One region of the Methylococcus sp. EFPC2 genome, then DNA from elsewhere that is predicted to be linked to it. Evidence: riboswitches for the same ligand, from Rfam matches in the RefSeq annotation. Region 1 holds a riboswitch; each other region holds the start of a gene.
The links. Region 1 has a riboswitch for cyclic di-GMP ahead of JWZ97_RS05050 (LEPR-XLL domain-containing protein). Riboswitches for the same ligand answer to the same signal wherever they lie in the genome.

Region 1 (5,613 bases):
CCGTGGCGTAGTCGATATCGCTCAGCTTGAGATCCAGGGCCTTGGACTGGACCGCCTTGGCGGTGATCTTGCCGTCCACCACGGATTGAACGTCCGTCTTGTCGGTGCCGACCGCCACGCCTATGCTGCCGCTGCCATCGATGAAGACCGCCACGCCGGCATTGGCTCCGTTGGAAACCTCGCCGGTCGCGTTGACGTTGACCGTACCTTCGGCCGTGATCGTCACGCCCTGGCCGACGAGGGTCTTGGCGACGGTGATGGAATCGGTGATGGCAACGGCGACCCCGATGGCCTCGTTCGGGTTCTTGATGATCTTGGCCCCCTTGCTGCTTTTCGGGGCCGAGTTCAACACCGTGCTGGCCGCCACCTCGGCGGTCGTCGAACTGGTCGATTCGATGGTGACGTCGTTGCCGGCGGAAATCGTGGTCGTGCCGCTCACGTTGATCTGGGCCGAACCGTCCGCCTTGGCGTACCCTGCACTGTAGGGGGTGTATTCGATGGGATTTTTCTTGTAGCCGCCCTTCTTGCCGGGATCCATGCCACCGGCCGCCGAAGCCAAACTCTGCACGGTGGTATTGGACGTGATGCTCACATCGCCGCTGCTGACGATGCTGGCGTCCGTCAAATCGATCGAGGTATCGGCCGTCCGCGTAACCACCGAAACGGCCTGCAGCACGGGAGGAATGCCCAGCAGGGTCGCCACGTCGAAGAAATTAAATGCCGGCTGGAGCCCGTAGCTGTTGAACAGCGCGGCATCTTCCTCGAGGATGTTTTCGTCGGCGGCTTCCGCCTCGATGGTGACCGAGCTGCCTTCGATGGTGGCACCTGTGATCGAGACGGTAGCCGACTTCGACTGCACGCTGACCAGGGTTATGGGCAAAATCGCCGTCTGACTGGTCTTCTGGGCGGATACACTGATCTCCGCGCCCTTGATGAGCGCGCCCGCGGCGACCGTGATGCTCACGTCCGGCGTCGGGATGACGTCGATGGGCAAGGCGCCGGAGAGATCCTTGACCTCGACGGCCAGGCTGATGTCGCCGGCCAGATAAGTGCTGCCGACATCGACCTCGGCGAGTAATTGGGCATTGGCCCCGACGGATATAGCTTGGGCGGAAAAGTCGATCTTGCCCGAATCGCCTGCGGTATGACCGCCGGCATTGACGTTGCGGGTCGAGACCACGGCGTCGCCGTTCACCGTAATGGTTTCGGCAGCCGCGGTCAGATTGTGCCCTTCCAGGTCGATGTTGCCGGCAAACTTGATTTCGTCCGACCCATCCAGAAACCACGCATCGCTCTCGTAGCCGCCGTAGGCGTATACGTCGGCACCCACATCCAGATCGCGCACCGTCAGGGTATCGTTACCCAGGCCCAGGTAAACCTTGTAAACCTGGGCGCTATCGACCACGGCCCATGAGCGGGAATCGTCCGCCTTCCTGATCTCAAGCTGGCTGGCATCCTTCCTGTCCAGCACGAGATCATCATTTCCAAGACTGGCGACGAATACCTGGGTATTGGCATCCCCGACCCAAAAGCCGTTGAACGTGTCCAGCAAGTTCCTGATCTCGCTGATCGTTTGATCGGCTATGGCGCTGATGCCCGCGGCGGCGTCTGCCGCCCAGCCCTCCACCTGGGCGAAAAACTCGCTCACACCGCCGAACTCGTCCTGGAGTATGACCAGGGGATCGATATCGAGGCTGGAGTAGGTGAGCGTCTGGGTACCGTTGAGCAGCACGCTGCCGCTGTCCGGGCTGGTGGGACTGTAATCTACCGAGCTGTAGCCGTTGAGCGTGAGTGTATCCGTGCCTGCGCCGCCCGCAATGTCCAGCCCCCCGGCCCAGCCATTGATCGTGAAGGCGTTGTCGCCGCTGTCACCTTCCAGCTTGGCACTCTCGAATCCGCCGATCCCGAAGGCATCGCCACCTACGGTGAGGGAAGCGGCCGAGAGCGTTAAATCGGCGCCCGTCTGCGATGGTGGCGCCTTGGCGACCAGGCTGTCGTTGCCGCCGCCTGACAGGTTGATGCCGAGGGACGGCAGACTGAGGGCGTCCAAGGCGGTTCCCAGGCTGGCGATATCCAGCGTCAGGGTATCGTTACCTCCCGTGCCCGTGATCGTAACTCCGCCGCTGGCCGCGTCTGCCACCAGGTCACTGGAAATGACATTGTTGGCGGCATCGACCAGTTGGAAATTGGTGCCGGCCGCATCCAGGGTCAACGTCAATTCGCTCGCCGCTCCCTGACCGGCGCCGTAAGACAAGTCCGCCGACAACAACACGCGCGGCTCCAGCGTTTCGAACAGGAAAGACCTCGGCTCGGCTGCGCCCGTTGGACGCACTATCTTGGGGCCACCCCCTCCCAAAACAGACTTGGCTTTATCCCACCAGCGCAAAACCGGCTTCTGACTCTTGCGATGGGCGAGGTCTTTCTTGATCTGCTCGAATGGGTAGGCCATGGCTGGATACTCCTGTAAGAGCACTCGGGGCCGCTCATGTCGTCAGCGGAACTCGACGTGTTCTTGGCTTTCGAAAACGGAAGTCGGCGGGCACAAAAAAAGCCTGGCTGCTTCCCTCCACATATAGAGGTGGCAACCCGGCTTTCTTAATCCGCACGGAGGATACAAGATCGGCACGACTCCGAAGCGGATCGAGTGGCGACTATCAAACGCCTCGTTCCAGTTCGGCCACAGCGCGTTCTTCTTCGTCCCATTGCGTGGTAAGACCCGTGGCTTTCCGTCCCTGCCTCACGACAGGTTTGGCGAACGCTCCGAAATAGCCAAGGACAAAACCGCACACGCGAACCTGCCTGCATCCGATGTCCCCGTCCCCTGGCATGGCGAAAGAAAAACTTCCTACTCCGGCGCTGTGTAATGGCACCATAAGCAACCCCCGTTTGCAAGAATTCTTATCACTCGGTTTTGTCCCTTGAGCCGAAGTTTTCCTGCCCGATTTGCGCCCACGGAAACCCCGAATTCCGCCCGCCTTGCCTGGCTGGCCGCAGCTTTTCGTGCTAGGTTTCCACGCGCTCGGCTCCCTCCGCCCCGTTCAAGCTCTCATCCTCGAGGAACAATCGCTTATGGCTACGCAATTGCTGATATACGAAACCGCCGTTCCGGTCACCCAGACAAGACACGGGCAGTGGTCCGTAGACACAGCGGGCGGTTTCGCTTTCTGCCGCAAGGTGAACTCGGTGCCGCTGATGACGGTCGAGTTTCCTCGCACCGCGGCCGAATATCCCATCGTTTTTGCCGGCAATGGAGAACACGTGATGCCTGCCGTGATCCTCGGGCTGCGGGCCGGCGAGAACCTATTCCTGACCGAGCAAGGCGGCTGGGATGGCAAATACATCCCGGCCTTCGTGCGCCGCTATCCCTTCGTCTTCTCGAGCAGCAGCGACGGCACCACGTTTTCCCTGTGCATCGACGAGGCCTATGCGGGCTGCAATCAGGAAGGCCGAGGACAGCAGTTGTTCGACGACAACGGCAAGCCGACGAACTATGTGCAGGATGTGCTTCGCTTCCTTCAGGGGTATCAGGCCGAATTCCAGCGCACCCAGACGTTTTGCAAGAAACTCAAAGAACTGAACTTGCTCGAACCGATGCAGGCCCAGATCACTCTGGATTCAGGGCAGATCGTATCCCTCACCGGTTTCCTGGGCGTGAACAAGGACAGGCTGAAGGCACTCTCGGGCGACACCCTAGCCGATCTGGCGCAAGCCGACGAATTGGAGTGGGTGTTCCTGCATCTTCTATCCTTGCAGCATTTCGAAAGCCTGAAGGAACGCCTCGCCGGCACGGCCACCGGCGAAGCGCTGTCGGTCAAGAAAAAAGGCAACGGCGCATCGGGCGCGTAAGCGCTGCGTCATGAACGATGCGTTAAGCCGTTGTTGATGTAGTCGTAACGCGTCTGCGCGAAATCCAACTTGGCGCGATGCAGATTGCGCGGGGTGGCGAGCACGTCGACCACGGTGCGGGTCCCACCCGCAAGCCCTCCTCCGCCGCGACCCGCGGGATGTCTCATCTTGGCGGCAAACCTGCCGTTGGGGCACCTCAGTATGGATATCGGGTGAGCATTGCACAGTGAGCGCCGGCTTATGCTGAGAAGGTCTCCACGCCATGTCCGGATGGCGACGCATCACCGCCCGGATCGGGCCGAGGATGGAGGCCGCTTATAAGCGCTTCCAGCTCATCGATATAGTCCAGAAGTATTTTGTTGAGGTCGATGCAAGCGAGGATGGATTTTCGGGTTTCCCAGTCGACGGCCGGGTCGGCCGTGAGTTGGCGAGCCGAATTTTCGAGTGCGCTCAGCAATGGCCTGCCGTCGGGTGGTGGCGCGGCGGGGTGCTCGCACACGTGCTGCGCCAGGGAGAGCAGCCGCTCGCAGCAGGCGTTGTCGAGCCCCCGTTGCTGTTCCAGAAGCACTTCCGTCCGGGACCGGAAATTCCGTTCCCGATAATAATGGTGGCGCGCCTGCGTCACTCGCGCGACGCCGTGCACGGCGCCTATGATCAAATCCAGCGCGAGGATGCGCGCGGCGGCGTCCGGCCGGCCGGTGCCCGGTTCTAAGGCGGCGTGCTCCCGCAAACCCGCGGCTTTTTGCAGTTCGCCGTCTATGGCGCGCATCAGGTCGGGGTCCGAGCGGGTGTTGCCGACCCCCGCTGCGTCGAGCATGACGAAACGGCTCAGCATGCGCAGGCTAATGGCGAGGCGGTTCATCGCCAATTGCTCGGAGCGTTGCGGCCAGAGAGCATAATCGATGACGCCGATGATGATGATGCCGATGAGGATGCCGAACACACGGTCCCAGGCGATGTCCAGGTTGATCGCCGGCCCGTAGCCGGGCAGCACCGCGTTGGCGAACGAGAAACCGATTTGCGTGCCCACATAGGCGATGCGGGGGCTGCCCGATCCCACCCAGGCGGCGAGCCAGCACACCGGGGCGATGGCCAGCATGAAGCCGGCGACCGTTTCCAGCGCCGGTTGCAGCACGATGATGAACACGTAGGCCAGCAGGCCGCCCAATGTGGCGCCCAGGATGCGCAATAGCGAGATGCGGTAACTGGCACCCAGGCTCGGTTGAGCGACGATCACGCAGGTCAGAATGGCGGTGGCGATTTCCGGCCAATGCAGGGCCTGGACCAGAAACAGGCTGATCACGACGGCCATCGCGTACTTCATGCCGTAATGCAGCGAATCGATGTTGTCGAGCCAATAGTCCTTCCGCACATAGGTGCGCCAAAACGCCGTTGCGCCGGCCGGCTCGGTCGTCGGACTGGAAATCTCAAGCGGCGACACGGGGCCGTATACGCCGGCCAGGGTTTTCCGGATCCTCAGCGCGGCGTCGTCCAGCCGGTGCAGAAAATGGGCGACCGGCGGGTCCGTATCGATGGGGGACCGGCCGTCTTCGGCCGGTCTTAGATCCGATAGGGCCGGCGGCTGGCGGGCAGCCAGAAAATCCGCGCGCAAGGCCCGGCATTCGGCCAGGTTGGTCTGCAGCCTCGCAAATTCGCTGCCGCTGAAACGGCGCCGGGCATCCGTCCGGGCCATGAGGCGCGTCAAGGCCGCGGTGTTGTTGAACCAGGTGTCCACCTCCGCGATAAGGTCCACCCATTCCAAATGCT
Region 2 (5,613 bases), 1.8 Mb from region 1:
AGGTCCTGCAAGACAAGCGATGCAAGCGTATCGCCCTGTTCGGTCTGGTCGAGTTCTTTTTTATCGGCTTTGCCATCGACTTCGGAACGGCTTTTGCCTTCACCGCAGCCCTCGCCGCCCTGATCTACGGCATACTCTCGATCGCCTGGATCAATGCCCAGCCGCCGGGCAATGTCCGCATGGTGGAGATCGCAGCGGCCATCCAGCAAGGCGCGCAGGCTTATCTGAATCGGCAATACAAGACCATCGGTCTGGTCGGTGGATTGCTGTTTTTCGTCATCGGCTTCCTGCTCGGATGGCCGGTGGCTTTCGGTTTCGCCATCGGTGCCTTGCTCTCGGGGGCGGCCGGCTACATCGGCATGAACATTTCGGTGCGCGCCAATAGTCGCACGGCGCAGGCGGCGAGCGGCGGCTTGGCGGCGGCGTTCGAAGTGGCCTTCCGCGGCGGCGCCATCACCGGCTTGCTGGTGGTGGGCTTGGGACTTTTGGGCGTCGCCGGCTATTACACGCTGCTGTTGGCGGCGCATGTCGAGGACCCGCTGCATGCGCTGGTCGGCCTGGCCTTCGGCGGTTCGCTGATCTCCATCTTCGCCCGGCTCGGCGGCGGCATCTTCACCAAGGGCGCGGACGTCGGAGCCGATCTGGTGGGCAAGGTCGAAGCCGGCATACCCGAGGACGATCCGCGCAACCCGGCCGTGATTGCCGATAACGTGGGCGACAACGTGGGCGACTGCGCCGGCATGGCGGCCGATCTGTTCGAAACCTATGCGGTGACCCTGGTCGCCACCATGCTGCTGGGCGGCATACTCACCGAAGGCTCAGGACGCGCCATCGTTTATCCGCTGATCCTCGGCGGTATATCCATCCTCACCTCCATCGTCGGCTCCTACTACGTCAAGGTCGAGCCCGGCAAGAAGATCATGACCGCACTCTACAAGGGCGTCATCGTGTCCGGCGGCTTGGCGGCCCTGGCCTTTTATCCCATTACCCTGGTCCTGTTCGGCGGCGGGGTCAGTTTCGGCGGCGAGAGCATAGGCGCGCACAGCCTGTATTTCTCCGCCCTGATCGGCCTGATCCTGACCGCCCTGATGGTCGTGATCACCGAATATTACACAGCCACCGAATTCGGCCCGGTGCGCCAGATCGCCCAGGCGTCCACCACCGGTCACGGCACCAACATCATCGCCGGCCTGGCCGTGTCGATGAAATCCACGGCCCTGCCCGTGCTGGCGGTCTGTGCCAGCATCTGGGGCGCGCATGCCCTGGCCGGTCTGTACGGCATTGCCATCGCCGCCACCGCCATGCTGTCGATGACCGGCATGATCGTCGCCCTCGACGCTTACGGCCCCATCACCGACAACGCCGGCGGCATCGCCGAGATGGCCGATCTGCCCGATGCGATCCGCGATATCACCGATCCGCTCGACGCCGTCGGCAACACCACCAAGGCCGTCACCAAGGGCTATGCCATCGGTTCCGCCGGATTGGCCGCGCTGGTGCTGTTCGCCGACTACACCCACAACCTGGGCGGCGGCATCGCCTTCGATCTGTCCAACCACAAGATCATCATCGGCCTGTTCATCGGCGGACTGGTGCCTTATCTGTTCGGCGCCCTGGCCATGGAAGCCGTAGGCCGGGCGGCCGGCGGCATCGTCAACGAGGTGCGCCGTCAGTTCCGGGAGATACCCGGCATCATGAATTACACCGCCAAGCCGGATTATTCCAAGGCCGTGGACATGCTGACCAAGGCCGCTATCCACGAGATGATCCTGCCGTCCCTGCTGCCCATCGCGATTCCCTTGATCGTCGGCTTGGTGCTGGGCAAGGAGGCCTTGGGCGGCGTGTTGATCGGCTCCATCATCACCGGCCTGTTCGTGGCGATTTCCATGACCACCGGTGGCGGCGCCTGGGACAACGCCAAGAAATACATAGAAGATGGCCATTTCGGCGGCAAAGGCTCCGAGGCGCACAAGGCCGCGGTGACGGGCGATACCGTGGGCGATCCCTATAAGGATACCGCCGGCCCCGCCATCAACCCGATGATCAAGATCATCAATATCGTGGCCCTGCTCATCGTGCCCCTGTTGTCATGATGTGTGCCCGGTCATCACGGAATTGAGGCAGGCGGCTTAGTCCTATGAGTTTGTTTTCGCGTATTTTCGGCTCCAAAAAGAGCGAGGACCTGGAAGCGCCTTCGGGCGATGCGGCCGCGATCGAACCCGTCGCACAGGCGGTGCCTTCCACGCTGAAGCCCGTGCCGGTGACGCTGGAAATGCTCGGCCAGCTGTTCCCCATCCGGAATCTGGGAGAGGAGGAAGTGGCCGCTTTTGCCACGGATCGCTTTTCAGAAGTCTTCGGGCCGGGGAGCGTGCTGTTCCGTCGCGATGTCGCCTCGGAAAGCCTGTTTTATCTGTTGGAAGGTACGGTGCTGATGGAACTCGGCGACGGCAAGCGCTACGAGGTCCAAGCCCGCACGGCGAAGGCGAGGTTCCCGCTGTGCAGCGCCCGGCGCTACAGCGCCACCGCGACCGCCTTGACCGACGTGCAGGTGTTGCGGGTATCGCCAAAGCTCATGAGCCGACATGGCGGGATCTCGTCGTCTCAGCCGGCCGTCGTCGAGCTGCTGGACGAATCCATCCCGGATGAAGTCAGGTCCATTCGGTTGTTCCAGGCCTTTTACGAGCATTACCACGGCGACGAACTGCAGTTGCCGACCTTGCCCGACGTTGCGCTCAAGTTGCGCAAGGCGGTCGAGAGCCATATGGATATCGCAGAGCTGGTGCGCATCATACAGATCGATCCGGCTATCTCGGCGAAACTGGTGCGTGTGGCCAACAGTCCGCTCTATCTGCCGACGAGACCCATCACCACCTGTCAGGACGCCGTGGTGCGCCTGGGTGTGAGGGCGACCCGAAGCCTGGTCATCGGCTACACGCTGAAACAGATTTTTCGCTGCAAGGACCCCTTCATCAACCAGTTGCTGCGGGATGAATGGAAGCAGAGCATCTACCTGTCCGGCCTGTGTTACGTGCTCGCGGCGGAAAACGGACGTTTCGACCAGGAAGAGGCCTTGCTTGCCGGTCTGTTATGCGACATCGGCACCGTTCCCTTGCTTTACTTCGCCGAAAACTTCCCGCGCGACTACTGGACGCCGGAAGACATCACCACCATTCTGCCCTGGCTGAGAGGGCCCCTCGGGTCGTATGTGCTGGAGCGCTGGGACTTTCCCACGGAGCTGGTCGAGATTCCGCTATTGGCGGAGGAGTGGTTTCACGACAGCGGTCCCGAATTGACCCTGAGCGACATCGTCATCCTGTCCAAACTGCACGCCTGCATAGGAACGGCGCGGATGAATGCGGTGCCGGCCATCAATTCCATTCCCGCCTGCGGCAAGCTCAAGGACGGCGCCCTCTCCCCCGAACACTCCCTCAACGTCCTGCATCAGGCCCGCGACAAGATCAACCAGGTGTTGAAACTCTTCGACATCTGAGCCTTACGCACGCGACCGGCCGGTTGTTTCACACGCCGAGCCGGCGAGCCGTTTAGGAGCCGAAAACGGGTATCTCATACCCGGTATCCCCTTCCTGTTGCATGCATGCTGGACGCTCGCGTACCATCTTGGTGCGGTACATGCCGCGCGCCACACCGGCTGCGAAGCCGGGCCGGAAAGCTCAGGGTCTTAGGATGACAAGACAGCCGGGTTGCCTCTGCCGAACGTAGGGAACGTCCGCCACTCATGGCGGGCAAGGTTCGAAACTTCCTCCAACCCATCTGTCAGGCCTTACCGGTCAGGAGTATGCCTGTGAGTATCTTTACCCCGCCCAAGGCGTTCGGATTACCACTGATCGCCGCGGTCAGCCTGTTGTCCCTTTCTTCCGCCCAGGCCGCGCTGATCGACGTCAGCAACGGCCAGATCTACGACGACGACCTCAATGTTTATTGGGTCAAGGACGCCAACTTTTTCAAGACGCTGGCCGACCGGCATCCGGGCGGTGCCGAGGCTCTCGTCCGTGGGGTCATCAGTGGCGTACGTGGGGTCGTCCACGATACCCCCAATGCCTACGATAACGCCGGGCCGGGCAATTACCGGCTCTCGGCTACCGATTTCGATACCACGACCGGCGCCATGAACTGGTGGGGGGCGCAAGCCTTCGTGACCTACGTCAACAGCCATGTCCGTTTTGGCGATGGCGCGACCGGCTGGCGCTTGCCGACTACCTACGAACTCTCAACCGGCGCTCCGGGCAGCGAGTTGCGGCATTTGTTTTTCAATGAACTCGGGGGACGTTCGGACCGACCCATCACCAGCACGCATGCGAGGGCGGCCAATTACGATTTGTTCCAGAACGTACGGAGCGACTTCTACTGGCTGGGAGACACCGAGTATCCGGCCAATGCGAAATATGTGGAGGTCTTTTCTACCGCGACCGGACGCCGCGGGCTCGGCTTTGACAAGACCAGCAAGGCTTACGTTTGGTCGGTGCGTACCGCGCCGGTCGCCGTGGTGCCGCTTCCGGGGGCATGGGTGTTGTTCGCCAGTGCATCGGCGGGGCTGGGATGGTTAGCCGGGAGCAGAAAAAAGCCTAGCGGAACGCGGCGCGTGTTGGGCATGGGCGCAGCCTCAGGGCGATAGCGGTCGCCCTGAGGCCGAGGGAAGTCGGGCGCCTATACGCGGGAGCCCGCATGGATGATGGCCTTGATCTCTTCGCCGCTCATGACTTCCTTGTCCTGCAGCGCCGCGGCCAGCTTGTCCAGCACGGCGCGCTGCTCGCTCAAAATCTGCGATGCCCGATCCTGGGCTTCTTCCACCAGCGCGCGGACTTCGGCGTCGATCAGGCGTGCGGTTTCGTCGCTGAAATTGCGCTCCTCGGCGCCCTCGACATCCAAATAGACCAAGCGATTGCGCTTGCCGTAGGCCAAGGGGCCCAGCTTCTTGCTCATACCCAGTTGGCAGACCATGGCACGGGCGATCTCCGAGGCGCGCTCCAGGTCGTTCTGCGCGCCGCTGGACACGTGGCCGAACACCAGTTCCTCCGCGGTACGGCCGCCCAGCAGGATGGCGAGCTGGTCTTTCAGCTCCGGTTCGGTGGAGAGGAACTTCTCCTCGACCGGCAGTTGCAGCGTATAGCCCAAAGCCATGCCGCCGCGCGGGATGATGGAGACCTTGTGTACCGGTTCGCCGGTGGGCACGGTTTCCGCCACCAGGGCGTGGCCGGCTTCGTGGTAGGCTACCCGGCGCTTTTCCGGCTCGTTCAGCGTGCGGTTTTTCTTTTCCGGGCCGGTGAGCACGCGGTCGATCGCCGCCTCGAAGTCTTCCAGGGCCACGCTGTTGCGGTCGCGCCGGACCGCGATGATGGCCGCTTCGTTGGCGATGTTGGCCAGGTCCGCACCGACGAAGCCGGGTGTGCGCTGGGCCACCACCCGCAGATCCACGTCCTTGCTCAGCGTCATGGCCTTGGTGTGCAGTTTCAAGATTTCGATACGGTCTTCCAGGCCGGGTTTGTCCACCACGATCTGGCGGTCGAAGCGGCCCGAGCGGAGCAAGGCCTTGTCGAGGATCTCCGGACGATTGGTCGCTGCCAGCACCACCACGCCGACGGAGGGATCGAAGCC
Region 3 (5,613 bases), 430 kb from region 1:
GCGGTCGACGTACTCGATATCGCTGACCAGCGCACTCGGAAGGCCGCTGCCGACGCGCGACCAGTGTGCCGTGGCGTCGCTTGCGGTATCCGGGTTGAACAGCCGGGTGACGCCGCCGCTGCCGCCGAGCAGCAACAGGTCGCCTCCGGCGTTCTCCACGTATTCCAGGCTCAGCTGATCCTTCTGGCCGATCTGGCCGAGGTTGCCGCTGATGCGCACCCACGCCTTTGCGTTGTCGGTCACGTCGTCGATGCGGAACACGTTCGTACCGTCGGTCGCATAGACGACCTTCCAGTTATGCGGATCGACCGCTATCGCCTGGATGTTGCCGGCGCCGGTGACGGTGCGCGACGTGAACGCGGTGTTGACCACCTGGCGCACCAGCACCTGGCTGCCGCGTGCGGCGATGACGAGGTCAGCGTTCGCCGCGTTGCCGATGCGGCCGCCGTAGATCAGGTCGCGCACCGGCCTGCCGGCGACCGCCGGGTCTATCGTCGACACCTGCTCGAGCGGCAGCACACGGTTGGGTCCCGGTGCGAGATTGACGTTGATGCTCTCGTAGATGCCGTTGTAACCGATGACCATACGCGTACGGTCGATCGCATTCAGCGCCATCGGGATGCGGTCGAAGCCGAGGTTGCGGTCCAGCGGGTCGATGCCGCTGAGGCGCGCGGCGCCGGCTGCCGCGGAGCGCAGGCCGATACGGAACGACTGCGTGGTCGCGTCGGCCGGGTTGGCATCCAACTGCGTCGCGTTGGCGTCGAACTCGTAGACGTCGAGAAACTTGAAATTGTTGAACAGCGAATAGCGCAGCACCCGATCGTCGCCCGGCGTGCCATCGCTGTTGAAGGGCAACGCAATCTGGGCATTGCCGTCGCCGGCGGTATCGCCGGTCCAGAAGAAGCGTTCGTCCGCCTCGTCGACGGCGCCGTCGTTGTCGTTGTCGAGACCGTCGGCGTTACCCGTCTGGTAGGTCGAGCCGTCGTCCTGCGCGCCGATGAGGATCGTCCCGTTCAGCGTGTCGAAATCGAGGTCGAGCACCTCGGTCGAGCGCAGGTCGCGGTTCTGCGAAGTCCAGCGGCGCTCGCCCTGCGACACATCGTCGCCAACGGCCGGTTCATTGCGCGGGTTCTGCAACCGGTACAGTCCACCGTCGGTGATCTGCATCAGCTGGTAGTCGCCGACGAAGACGAGGCCGCGCGAATCGGCGTGTGGCGCCGTGATGTGCAGCGCGTCGCTGGTGTTCGAGCCGACGAGTTGCTCCCAGCCGCCGGCGCCGGCGTTCAGCGTCGGGTCGAAGCGGAAGATGCGGCCGGCGAAGTCGGAAAGGCCGAGCGAGTTGTTGGTCGTGGTCGGCTGGCGGTCACCGGCGACGTAGAGGATGTTGGGGTTGGTCGGATCGACGACCATCGAGAAGTGCGTGTCGCCCTGGCGTCCCGGGTGCAATCCGGTCACGACCCCCGGTGCGGCGCCGTCGGTCGACGTCGGCACCGCGATCGCCGACCAGTTGTCGCCGTGGTCGGTGGTCTTGAACAGGCTGACCAGGCCGCGCCGCTTGCCGGTGATGTCGAAGATGCCGTTGGCGTTGACCGGGCCGATCACGCCGGTATAGAGCGTGCCGCTCGCCGCATCGATCGCGAACTTGATGCGCGTCGAACCCTGCAGCAGGTCATCCTGCCCGTTGGCGTCGGTATCGCCCATCTGGAAATTGTTGTTGATCGCTACCCAGGACGCGTCACCCTCGGTGAAACGGAACAAGCCCTGGTTGATGTTGGCGGCATAGACGCGCACCAGCGCGCCGCTCGTATCCATCGCGAGGTCGGTGTAGGGGCCGCCCTGAAGCCCCGCCATGCCGCCGGCCCCGGAGATCTTCTGGAAGGCCTCGAGCGTGCCGTCGGCTGCCACCTCGAGCCGGAACACGCCGCCGCGGTCGTCGAGCACGCCGTCGCCGTCGCGGTCGACGTCGAAGGTCGAGACGAACACCACCTGCGCCCCGCTGGCCGTGGTCATCGTCGTCGGCAGCACCTTGGTGACGACGAGCCCCTGGAGTTCGTTGGCGGCGAGCGGCTGCCAGTGATCGCCCCGGTCGGCGCTAAACAGCAGGCCGTCAAGCGGACCGCCGAGTTTTTTGAAGCTGCTCGTGCGGGCGAGGCCGGCATAGAGCGTCTCGTGGTCGAGCGGACTGATCGCCAGCGACCCGATAGACAGCGACTGCATCTCGTCGGTCAGCGGCTCCCAGTTCTGAATCTGCAGCTCGACTCGGCGATTCTCGGCGGAGTGGCCGCTGCCGTCGTTTTTCGCGATCGGGCGCGTCTCGCCGTAGGCGACGACGTTCAGGCGGCTGGGGTCGATGTGCCGAATGTCGACGAGATAGTTGCGCACGTTGGTCGCACGCGTCAGCGACAAGGTCTCGTTGTCGGCCGCCAGGCCGCTGGAATCGGTATGGCCGCCGATCTCGACGGTCAGCGTCGGGTGCTGCTCGAGGAAATTGGCGAAGGCATTCAGCGTGTTCTTGTCGGCGAGGTCGAGGGTCGCGCTGTTCAGATCGAACAGCACCTCGGTGCCGCCGCTGTTGCGCCAAACCCCGCCGTTGGTCGTGCCGATGTAGGTCGTGAAGCGGTCCGCCGGGTCGACCACGATTGCCTGGATCGCGCCGGCCACCGGGTCCCACAGCAATGGCGTCGCAAGGCCCGTGGCATAGGGCCGGGGGCCTTGTTCGACCCATTGCGGCGAATTGGCGCTGAAAAACACCTGGCCGCTGAATCCGGCGGCATTGAGCGAACCGCCGCCGAGGTAGGCGCGCTCGACGCTGTCGAGCACGATCGTGTCGAGCGCAGTGTCGGTGAGGACCAGCGAACCCGAGCCGGCGAAGCGCAACGAATCGGTGTCGCCGGCGCCGGCGTTCACCGTATAGACCACGCCCGGGCTCAGTTCGGCGAGCGTGATATCGTCGTCCCCAGCTCCGGCCGCTATCGTCACCGGCGCCGTGAAGTCGGTATCGAGCGCCTGCACGACGATCGTGTCGTCGCCGTCGAGCGATTGGATCGTCAGCGAGGTAATGCTCGCCGCGGCGGTGAAGATAATGTCCTCGGCCGTATCGACACTGACCGCGAAGCGGCCGTCATCGGTCGCGCCCTGATCGAGCAGCGTGATGCGGTCGGACGAGCCCGCCGGCAATGCGGGCAGAAACAGCGTCTTGGCGCCGCCAGTCGCGTCTATGATGGGCTCGAAGCCGGTATAGCTCAGCGAGTCCGAGTCCCGAGCGATGGTGCCGGAATCCACGCCTGTCGCGACGAAGCTCACGTTGGCAAAAATGCCGTCGCTCAGTTCAATCAGGTCGTAACCGCCTTCGCCGCCATCGACGTATCCGCTCAGCTCACCCGCCGCCTGGAAGACGAAGGTATCCTGATTGTCGGCTGCGCCTGCGAGATTTTCGATACCGGCGAAGGCCACGTTGCCGACGGTTCCCGAGCCTTCGCCCGAAATCTGCCAGGTGGAGTCGGCCGCCGGTCCTTCCAGGGTGTCGTTGCCGGCACCGCCGTCGACGTCCACCGCACCATTCCAGCCATCGACGGCGAACGCGTTGTCCCCTGCCCCGCCCAGCAGAGAAAGGTTCTCGAAGCCGAACAGGTCGAAGGATTTGTCGCCGACGGCGAGGATGGTGCCGGACAAGTTGAAGCTCTCGTCGGCCCATGCCGAAGCGATCAGCGTGTCTGCGCCCGGGCCATCATCGAGCAGGGAGATATTGAGCGATTGCAGGCTTTGCAGATCGAGGCGCAAGGTGTCGGGAGAGGCGCTGCCGGCTATGGTCAGACCGTCGTCCGCCGCCGTGGCCGCGACCGAAGACAGGACTTGGCTCTGGGCGTCGACCAACTGGTACACGTTCGCGAGTTGATCGAAGCGCAGCGTCACATCCTGCGCGCCTCCACTGGCGAGGTCCGGCGCCAGATCCGCGGACAAGAGCATGCGCGGCTCCAGCGCTTCGAACATCACGCGTCCGGAACTGGCAGTGTCGTGCCTTGCACCGCCCGGCAGGGACATGGCCTTGCGTATGCGTCCCCACCAACTCGCGCTGCGATCAGCTGCCTTGGCGTTGGATAAATCGCGACGAATTTGCTCGAATGGATAGGCCATGACACATCTCCCGAATGAAACCACGTCCGGCCGCCCCGCCGGAATGCGCAGATTGAATTTGTTCTTCTGACCTCCCCTAAACCCGTCTCCTAAAACGCAAAAAGCCGGGTTTACGCATCTCCGATGAACTGAAGATGGCAACCCGGCTATCTTTGAAGTCGTTGAAACTCTTGGCTGCTGAACCGTCAACCCGAAAGGACGTCATCGCCTTTCAGTGGTCCGACGCTCCTGCCGGCAGAGCAACGAAGTTCAAAGATCCGTAGCTTTCCGTCCCTGCCTCGCGACAGGTTTGGCAGACTCACTGTAACGTTCTCCAAATACGAATCAGCATCGAGAAACTCGTGCGGGGCACATAAATATGCTTACTCAAAAACAAAGTCAATGGGCATTTTCATAGGCATTTATCGCACCATCCCACGAACGATAAGGAACCAAAGGCGCTACACGTATTCCGAGGCTTAGGGGGCACTGACGCAGGTGTGCGACTGCCGGCGCGTCCTGATATTTCGTTACAATGCGCGAAGCTCATTTGCCCTCCATCCGACTAGGCATGCCGCCATGAAATCCGTCGTCAGCGTGTTTGTCCGTCTCCTTCTGCTCGTCTGTCTGGCGGCCGCCCCTGCCCTGGCGGCCGAAAAGTCGGTGCGATTTTCCAGCCAGGTCGATGCGGGCAAATGGACCGGCGTCCGGTTCAGCAACCTCAATCGCGACGCCACCCTCCACGTCGTTCTCGAAATCAACGGCCGCGTGGGCGTCATGCTCCTGAGCGCTGAAGAATACCGCGAATATGCGCGCGTACAGACCACCCGAACAGCCTTGTTTCAGGCCCAGGTCAGCGACAAGACGGACTTTTCCATCGTCGCGCCGCGCAGCGGTGATTACTACCTCGTGGTAGACAACCGTCAGGGCGAGGCACCACGCTCGTTTACCCTCGACGCCAAGGCCTCCCTGGATACCCCGGCTATCCCTCGGCGCGAGGAATCGGGGGATGAAAAGGGCGCGCAAGCCGGCGCCAGGCTTACCGAGGCCTTCGCGCGCCTGACCGAAAACCTGCGCAAGGCCTTCGTGTTTGATGACCTAAACATCAACCTGGTGCGCTGCAACCGCGCCAACGCCTATGGCAGCCGCGACCAGGTTTATTTATGCCTGGAGTACGTCAAACAAGTCTCCGATGCGTTGGCGGATAAATCGAAGCTGAACGACCTCGTGCTGTTCATACTGATGCACGAAATCAGCCATGTGCTCTTCACGCAGTGGAAATACCCCTTCAACGACAATGAAGAACTCGTCGACGAATTTGCCACGGTGCTGCTCCTGCTCTTCAACAAGCGTGCGACCGTGGAAACCCAGGCCGATTTCTTCGCCACCCTGCCGCCCGAACCCGAAGTCCGCCAGCAGCTAAGCGGCGACGTGCATCATCCGCTGTCGGTGCAGCGTTCGCGCAACCTGCGCCGCTGGCTTTCCGAGCCGGGCCTGGTG
Region 4 (5,613 bases), 1.2 Mb from region 1:
GCTACCGGACTTTCACGCAGCAGCGGCTTCAATAATGCTTTGCCGACTGACGCCTTCGCTCCTCCCTCCCCCCCGCAAGGGGGACGGCTGGGATGCGGGGATGCTCGGGCGACGAAGCAAGGTCGAAGGTCAGCGCACAGATCAAGGCTTAACCCCCACCCTGGCCCTCCCCCTTCCTGGGCATAGGCATCTACACATCTTCTCAACGCATTGATTTTCACCCCTCTCCTTTTGGGAGAGGGGCAGGGGTGAGGGCCTGAGCGCTCAACGCTTACGAAAAAGTCTATGAAAATTAGGCGCTTTGCCCTCACCCTAAATCCCTCTCCCAAAGGGAGAGGGACTTGTGTAGATACCTATGCCTTCCTCGGGGAGGGGAGCGTAGACCATGCGCAATTCGCACAGAGCCCGTTTCAACCTTTACCGTAGACATAGCCAATAAAAAGCCCGGCCTATGACGATAGGCCGGGCTCCGACAGCGCCTCTATCCCGGCAAACAGGGAGAGAAGCGCTCAGTCACGCCATTGAAGCGCTTAGACGGGGAGTACGCGGCGCCGGCGGTTGGCACCCACCAGAGTGGTCAGCGCGGCGCCGAACAACCAGGCGGCAGCGGGTACCGGCACGGCGGCGGTAGGCGCTACGGTATATTTCAGCTCGCTCGCGGTCAGTTGGAACTGGCCCGGAAGCACGTCGAAGCGGTCCTGCACAAAGAAGTCGCCGGTGTCCTGATCCACGCCCAGGGTCGAGGACAGACCGTGGAATACGGCATTCAGGACCTGATTGAAGAGGCCTTCGTTATTCTGCGTTGTCGGTACCTTGGTGTTGAAGGTGTTGCCCCAAGTATTGCCGTAATAGGCTGCGGCGGCGGGGGTGTACGCCTCTGCGTCAGCAGGATTGGCGTTGTACATCAATGCTCTGGAAGCGATTTCCTGGCCAGGCGTAGAAACTACGGCTACGTTGTTTGCCGGTACCGGAGCCGGATTGGACGTCTTGAACGAGGACAGATAGCCGTAGGTCTGATCCAGACTGTTCAGCTTGCCGTTGTCCAGATCGGTAGCGGCCACGTTGTATACGATGCTGCCGGCATTGGCGGCATTGAAAAAGCTGCTCCATGCCGGGCTCAGGGCTACGCTCCAGGAAGCGTTGGAATTGAATCCGCCGACGCTGGTGTTGGTGAGGAATCCGGACAGATCGATGTTCAAATCCTGCGAGTAGGAAACCTGTGCGGTCTGGTCCAATACGCTCAGGAACAGCTCACCAGAGCTGGTGGAGCCGGTGTTGATCAAAGCGTTGGCGTTGCCAGCGGCTACCAGGGCCAAGCCGGCCACTAAAACTTTAACTTTCATACTATCTCCAAATCAGTGTTTCTTAAGGTTGAGTCCATCGCCCCATCGGCTCGATGGCCGAACATGGGCGCCTAGAAGTGCGTTTGCCGGATGCCCGCTATCGATTGGCAACCCGGCTGTCTGACTGGAGACCCGTAGCTTTCCGGCCCCGCCTCGCGACGGGTGTGGCTTTACTGTGTCAGCCTTCCCTGAGCCTCTTTCTGTCCCTCATTGGATTACGGCACGCTTCCCGGCGTACGGCTGCCGCGCCCAGTTCTCTTTCCTCATACGCAGAGCCACTTTAACGGCGCTAGTTTTCAGCGCAGTGAAGGTTTGTTTACAGAAATACGAAAGTTTGATGACAACGACCACCCCTTACGGGTCGGATATGCACATGCGGTAGCATCACTCCGGCGCGGCCAACTCGGCGAGCCGCGCGTCTTCGCCTGCCCGGCGAAACACGACGTAGTCGACGATCTTCTGCGCGTGATCGCCGATGCGTTCCAGGGCCTTCAGCACCAGCACGATCTCGATGGCGTTGCTGATGTTGCGGGCGTCCTCCATGACGTAGGTAATCAGCTTGCGCAGCGCGGACTGGAATTCACCGTCCATTTCCCGGCTTTCCCTTTCATGCCGGCGCGCCAGTTCCTCGTCTTCCACGTCGAATACCTGCAGGGACTGCCGCAGCAAGCCGACCGCCATCTTTCCCATGACGCGGATTTCACGCAGCATGCCGGGATGCGGATCCGTGCCGGTCTCCCGACAGGCATGTACGAGGAATTGCGCGACCTTGGCCACTTCGTCGCCGACCCGTTCCAGGTCGTTGACCACCTTGGCGGCGGCGATGACGCGGCGCAGGTCGCTGGCCACCGGACAACGGCGGGCGAGCAGGGAAAAAACGCGGGTGTCGGCATCGGCCGCCATGAGATTGGCCTGATGATCGGTTGCCATGATCCGCCGGGCCAGTTCGGCGTCCTCGGCCTTGAGTGCGTCCAGGATCGCGCATAATTGCTTCACCACCAGGGCTCCCAATTCCATGACCCGGCTGTGCAGGTCGTAGAGCTCTTCGTCGTAGCGGCGGATGATGTGTATGTCGGATAGCTCTTGCATGGCAATCTCTGCATCGGCCATAGGGCCGCATAAGATAAGGTCAAGGCGAGAATTGCGGGCGGCGCGGACCGCTTGGCCCGGGATCAGCGGCACAGGACCGCGCACCCGTCGCCCAACGGTTTATTGTGAAAAGAGAATGTTGTGATTTGATGACTATGGGCCGAAACGGACTCCGGCCGAGCCATCGCGGGAGGCGGCAGCGTCTCGCCGGGGGACGCCGCCAGCCGTATGGTGCGGCACCCTAGCGGAGTGCCGGCGTGGACTGCGATGTGACCCAGTCGCCGGCATCGGCCAACGATTGGGCGACGGGCCGTGTTATGGCGCCCACATCGAGATCGGAAAAACTGGCAGCTACGGCCAGAAACAGCAAAAACCCCAGATTATTCCTCACCTTGTACCTCCCGGCTTCGGCTCGTCATGCACACTCGCTGTGACGGGTGCACGATCGCTCACCCGTGTGACAAGCGCGTGACATTCCGGTGAGGATCGCGTGACGGCCGCCGGGAAGCCCTATTTCTGCAGCGTCTTGAGGCGGGCGAGCCGATCGGAGACCGATTGCGCGGGCGGCAGGGCGCCGCTGACGGCATTCAGCGCGGCGGCGATGTTGGCATCGTCCTGCTCGGGGCGGGTCGGTGCCAGCAGCCTCGCCTTGGCGCCGGCCGCTTCCGCCTTGGCCAGATCATGGGAGGCGGATTCCTTCATCGCTTTCAAGGCCACGTTCAGGCTATTGGTGGTGCTGCTCAGTCCGGCGGCGCGGCGGGCGGCTTCCGCCTGGCGCTCGGCGAGATCGCGTTGCTGTTCGGCGCGCTTCATGTCGCGCTCGGCCTGTTCGAGCTGGCCCCTCGCCTCTTTCAGCTTGGCGCCGGCATCGGCATAGGTTTTTTCCAGCAAAGCCAGGAAATCCTGGGCATCCACGGCCTCGGCGGCTTCGCGCTCGACCTCCGGCGTCATCTGCTCCAGCAGATCGAGCAGCGTGGCCAGACTCTTTTCGATCTGCGCCTTGCGCGCCGGGTCGGCTTCGGCGGTGAGCTGGTTCTGCAGCAACTCGGCGGCCGCGATGCGCTGGTCGAGCAGGGTCTTGATCGCATCGGCCTCCTTCTTTTCGCGGTCGTAGCCCGCGCGCGCCTCGGCGACTTCCAGGCCCAGTTCGTCGAGGTGCTGCTCCATGGTGCGTAGCTCGGCCTCGGTCGCGCCTTTCGGATCCCAGCGCACCAGCGCTTCGATGCCGGCCTGTACAGCGTGGTCGGCCTTCACGCCGATGAGATTGCGGACGAAATTGAACATGCGTTTCTCCTTACATTATGACGAAAGCGGGGATTCAGCCGGCCATGGCGCCGGCGTTGAGCAGGGCGATGGCGAGTTGCACGCCGACCAGCACCGACGCGGCGGCGACATTGTCTTCTTCTATGGCCACGCGGAAATTACGGAACACGGCGGCGAATGCGATGAACGCGGTCAACTGGATTAGGACCGCCACCGTGCCCCACAAGACGATGTCCAGCCATATGTTGCTGGTCGCCAGCGTAGCTGCCAGCGGTATGGCGACGGCGATCAGCGAGCCGCCCAGCACCAGGCCGGCGGCCTTGTTGCCGCGGGCGATCAGCTCGCGCTCGCGGAACGGGGTGAGTGCGGCGTAACAGCCGACGCCCAGAATCAGCAGCGCGGCGGTGGTGAATAAATGCAGGAAGAGGATGGGCAGGCCGCTGCCGAGCGTCTGCCAGAGGGTGGAAAAAGTTTCGGTCACGGCGGGAACTCCATACTAGAGAACGATGGTTTTAGCTCAGTTGCAGGGCACTGATACTGACGTCGATGCCGACATGGATCGCCACCCAGGCGGCACCGTCCTGCTCGATGGCGGACGCCAGCAGATATTCGGTTTTCGGCGCGGGAGCGGTCGCGCCGGTTTCGCGGGCATACAGCATGGCCTGTTGGCGGCGGTTCCGGCTGCCCTCGGCGGTCTCCACGATTTCGTCGATTTCGCGCGGCGCGGACCGTTGCCCGCCGCCCGGCGTCCAGACGCGTTGATAGATTTTGCCGTCCTTGGTCTGGAATTCCGGCCAGCCTATCATGCCTTCGGTGCGATCCAGCCAGAATCCCCACTCGTCCTGGTCGGCGGGGGTGATTTCGTCCAGCAGGGAAAAATACCGGCACTCGTCCGGATTCCCTTGTTCGTCCAGATGCACCTGGAAAAAACTCGTCGCGGAGAGGTAAAGGCGATGCCAGCTCAGCCCGTCACTGAGCGCGACCCCCAAACTGCTTACCGATATCAGGCCGCTGGCGGTAGCGGCTTCCGGTGACCGAACCGAGGTGCAGGACTCGGCGAGGATGAATAGCGAAGGATCCACCGGCACGGTCATGCCGACACGGAACCATTTGGGACGGTAAGGCGTACGTTGCGAGTGACCGAGCATGGTTTTCTTGCCCTTGGCAATGTCGCCGGACAGATAGCGCCAGCCGAGGTAAACGACCAGCACGCAGACGGCGATCAACAGTAAAGCGGGAAAGGACGACGACTCCTCGGGTTGGTCGACATCCGGCGGCAGATAGCCCGGATTGCGGGGCTGCCCCTCCAGGGCGGCGAGGTGGCTATCGAGGTCGTGTAGCTTTTGGCCCAGTTCCGGGTTGTTCCGGGCCTGCTCGTCGGCTTCGGTGCGCCAGGCGCGGTAACCCGGATCGTCATAGTGGTGATGGAAAAATTCCGCGTGGCCGGGGCGCGACAGGGTATCCAGCAGCCCCCACAACAACACCGCGCTCCAAGGGCCGAAGCGTTCGCCCGCCGATCGTGCGTAAGCCGGCGGCATGCTCCAGCCGCGCAGACGGTAGTCGCCGGCCGTATCGCCGTAAGACGGCGTACGCGCGCCCCAGCCACCGTAACGGCCGGAACCGGAGCTCCAGCTCGACGGCCGTCGCGGAGCACTGTCGGTGCTTTGCTGCGGGTCGGCGCGATAGCTGTCCAGCGCCCGCCTGGACGAGCTGCGGGCCATCGCCCGGTCGGTTTCGCTCCCGCCGAACCAGGACGAGGAGGAAGAAGACGAGCCCGGTCGGCTATAACCGCCACTGCTCGAGGGCGTGCGCGACCCCCAAGAAGAAGAGCCGGTGGAAGGTGTGCGGCTCGATGAAAAAGATGACGAAGACGGCCGCGAGTAACCGCCGCTGGAGCCAGCCTTGGCGCTAAGCCCGG

Region 2: it holds a riboswitch for cyclic di-GMP, as region 1 does, so the genes downstream of both, JWZ97_RS12475 (DUF1566 domain-containing protein) here and JWZ97_RS05050 (LEPR-XLL domain-containing protein) in region 1, are expected to answer to the same signal.
Region 3: it holds a riboswitch for cyclic di-GMP, as region 1 does, so the genes downstream of both, JWZ97_RS03255 (OmpA family protein) here and JWZ97_RS05050 (LEPR-XLL domain-containing protein) in region 1, are expected to answer to the same signal.
Region 4: it holds a riboswitch for cyclic di-GMP, as region 1 does, so the genes downstream of both, JWZ97_RS19125 (hypothetical protein) here and JWZ97_RS05050 (LEPR-XLL domain-containing protein) in region 1, are expected to answer to the same signal.

What each region holds. Positions count from the first base shown of each region.
Region 1 covers NZ_CP070491.1:1,164,732-1,170,344, reverse strand. Annotated here, with positions in the region: gene JWZ97_RS05050 (LEPR-XLL domain-containing protein) at 1-2,449, opposite strand, end outside; cyclic di-GMP riboswitch class I at 2,578-2,763, opposite strand; gene JWZ97_RS05045 (SapC family protein) at 3,070-3,846, shown strand; gene JWZ97_RS05040 (hypothetical protein) at 3,855-4,013, opposite strand; gene JWZ97_RS05035 (FUSC family protein) at 4,085-5,613, opposite strand, start outside.
Region 2 covers NZ_CP070491.1:2,924,050-2,929,662, reverse strand. Annotated here, with positions in the region: gene JWZ97_RS12485 (sodium-translocating pyrophosphatase) at 1-2,093, shown strand, start outside; gene JWZ97_RS12480 (HDOD domain-containing protein) at 2,138-3,490, shown strand; cyclic di-GMP riboswitch class I at 3,630-3,709, shown strand; gene JWZ97_RS12475 (DUF1566 domain-containing protein) at 3,803-4,633, shown strand; gene ftsH (ATP-dependent zinc metalloprotease FtsH) at 4,666-5,613, opposite strand, start outside.
Region 3 covers NZ_CP070491.1:732,895-738,507, reverse strand. Annotated here, with positions in the region: gene JWZ97_RS03255 (OmpA family protein) at 1-4,134, opposite strand, end outside; cyclic di-GMP riboswitch class I at 4,268-4,438, opposite strand; gene JWZ97_RS03250 (DUF4344 domain-containing metallopeptidase) at 4,693-5,613, shown strand, end outside.
Region 4 covers NZ_CP070491.1:4,415,384-4,420,996, reverse strand. Annotated here, with positions in the region: gene JWZ97_RS19125 (hypothetical protein) at 531-1,343, opposite strand; cyclic di-GMP riboswitch class I at 1,447-1,522, opposite strand; gene phoU (phosphate signaling complex protein PhoU) at 1,728-2,432, opposite strand; gene JWZ97_RS19115 (hypothetical protein) at 2,943-3,716, opposite strand; gene JWZ97_RS19110 (DUF350 domain-containing protein) at 3,751-4,176, opposite strand; gene JWZ97_RS19105 (DUF2491 family protein) at 4,208-5,613, opposite strand, start outside.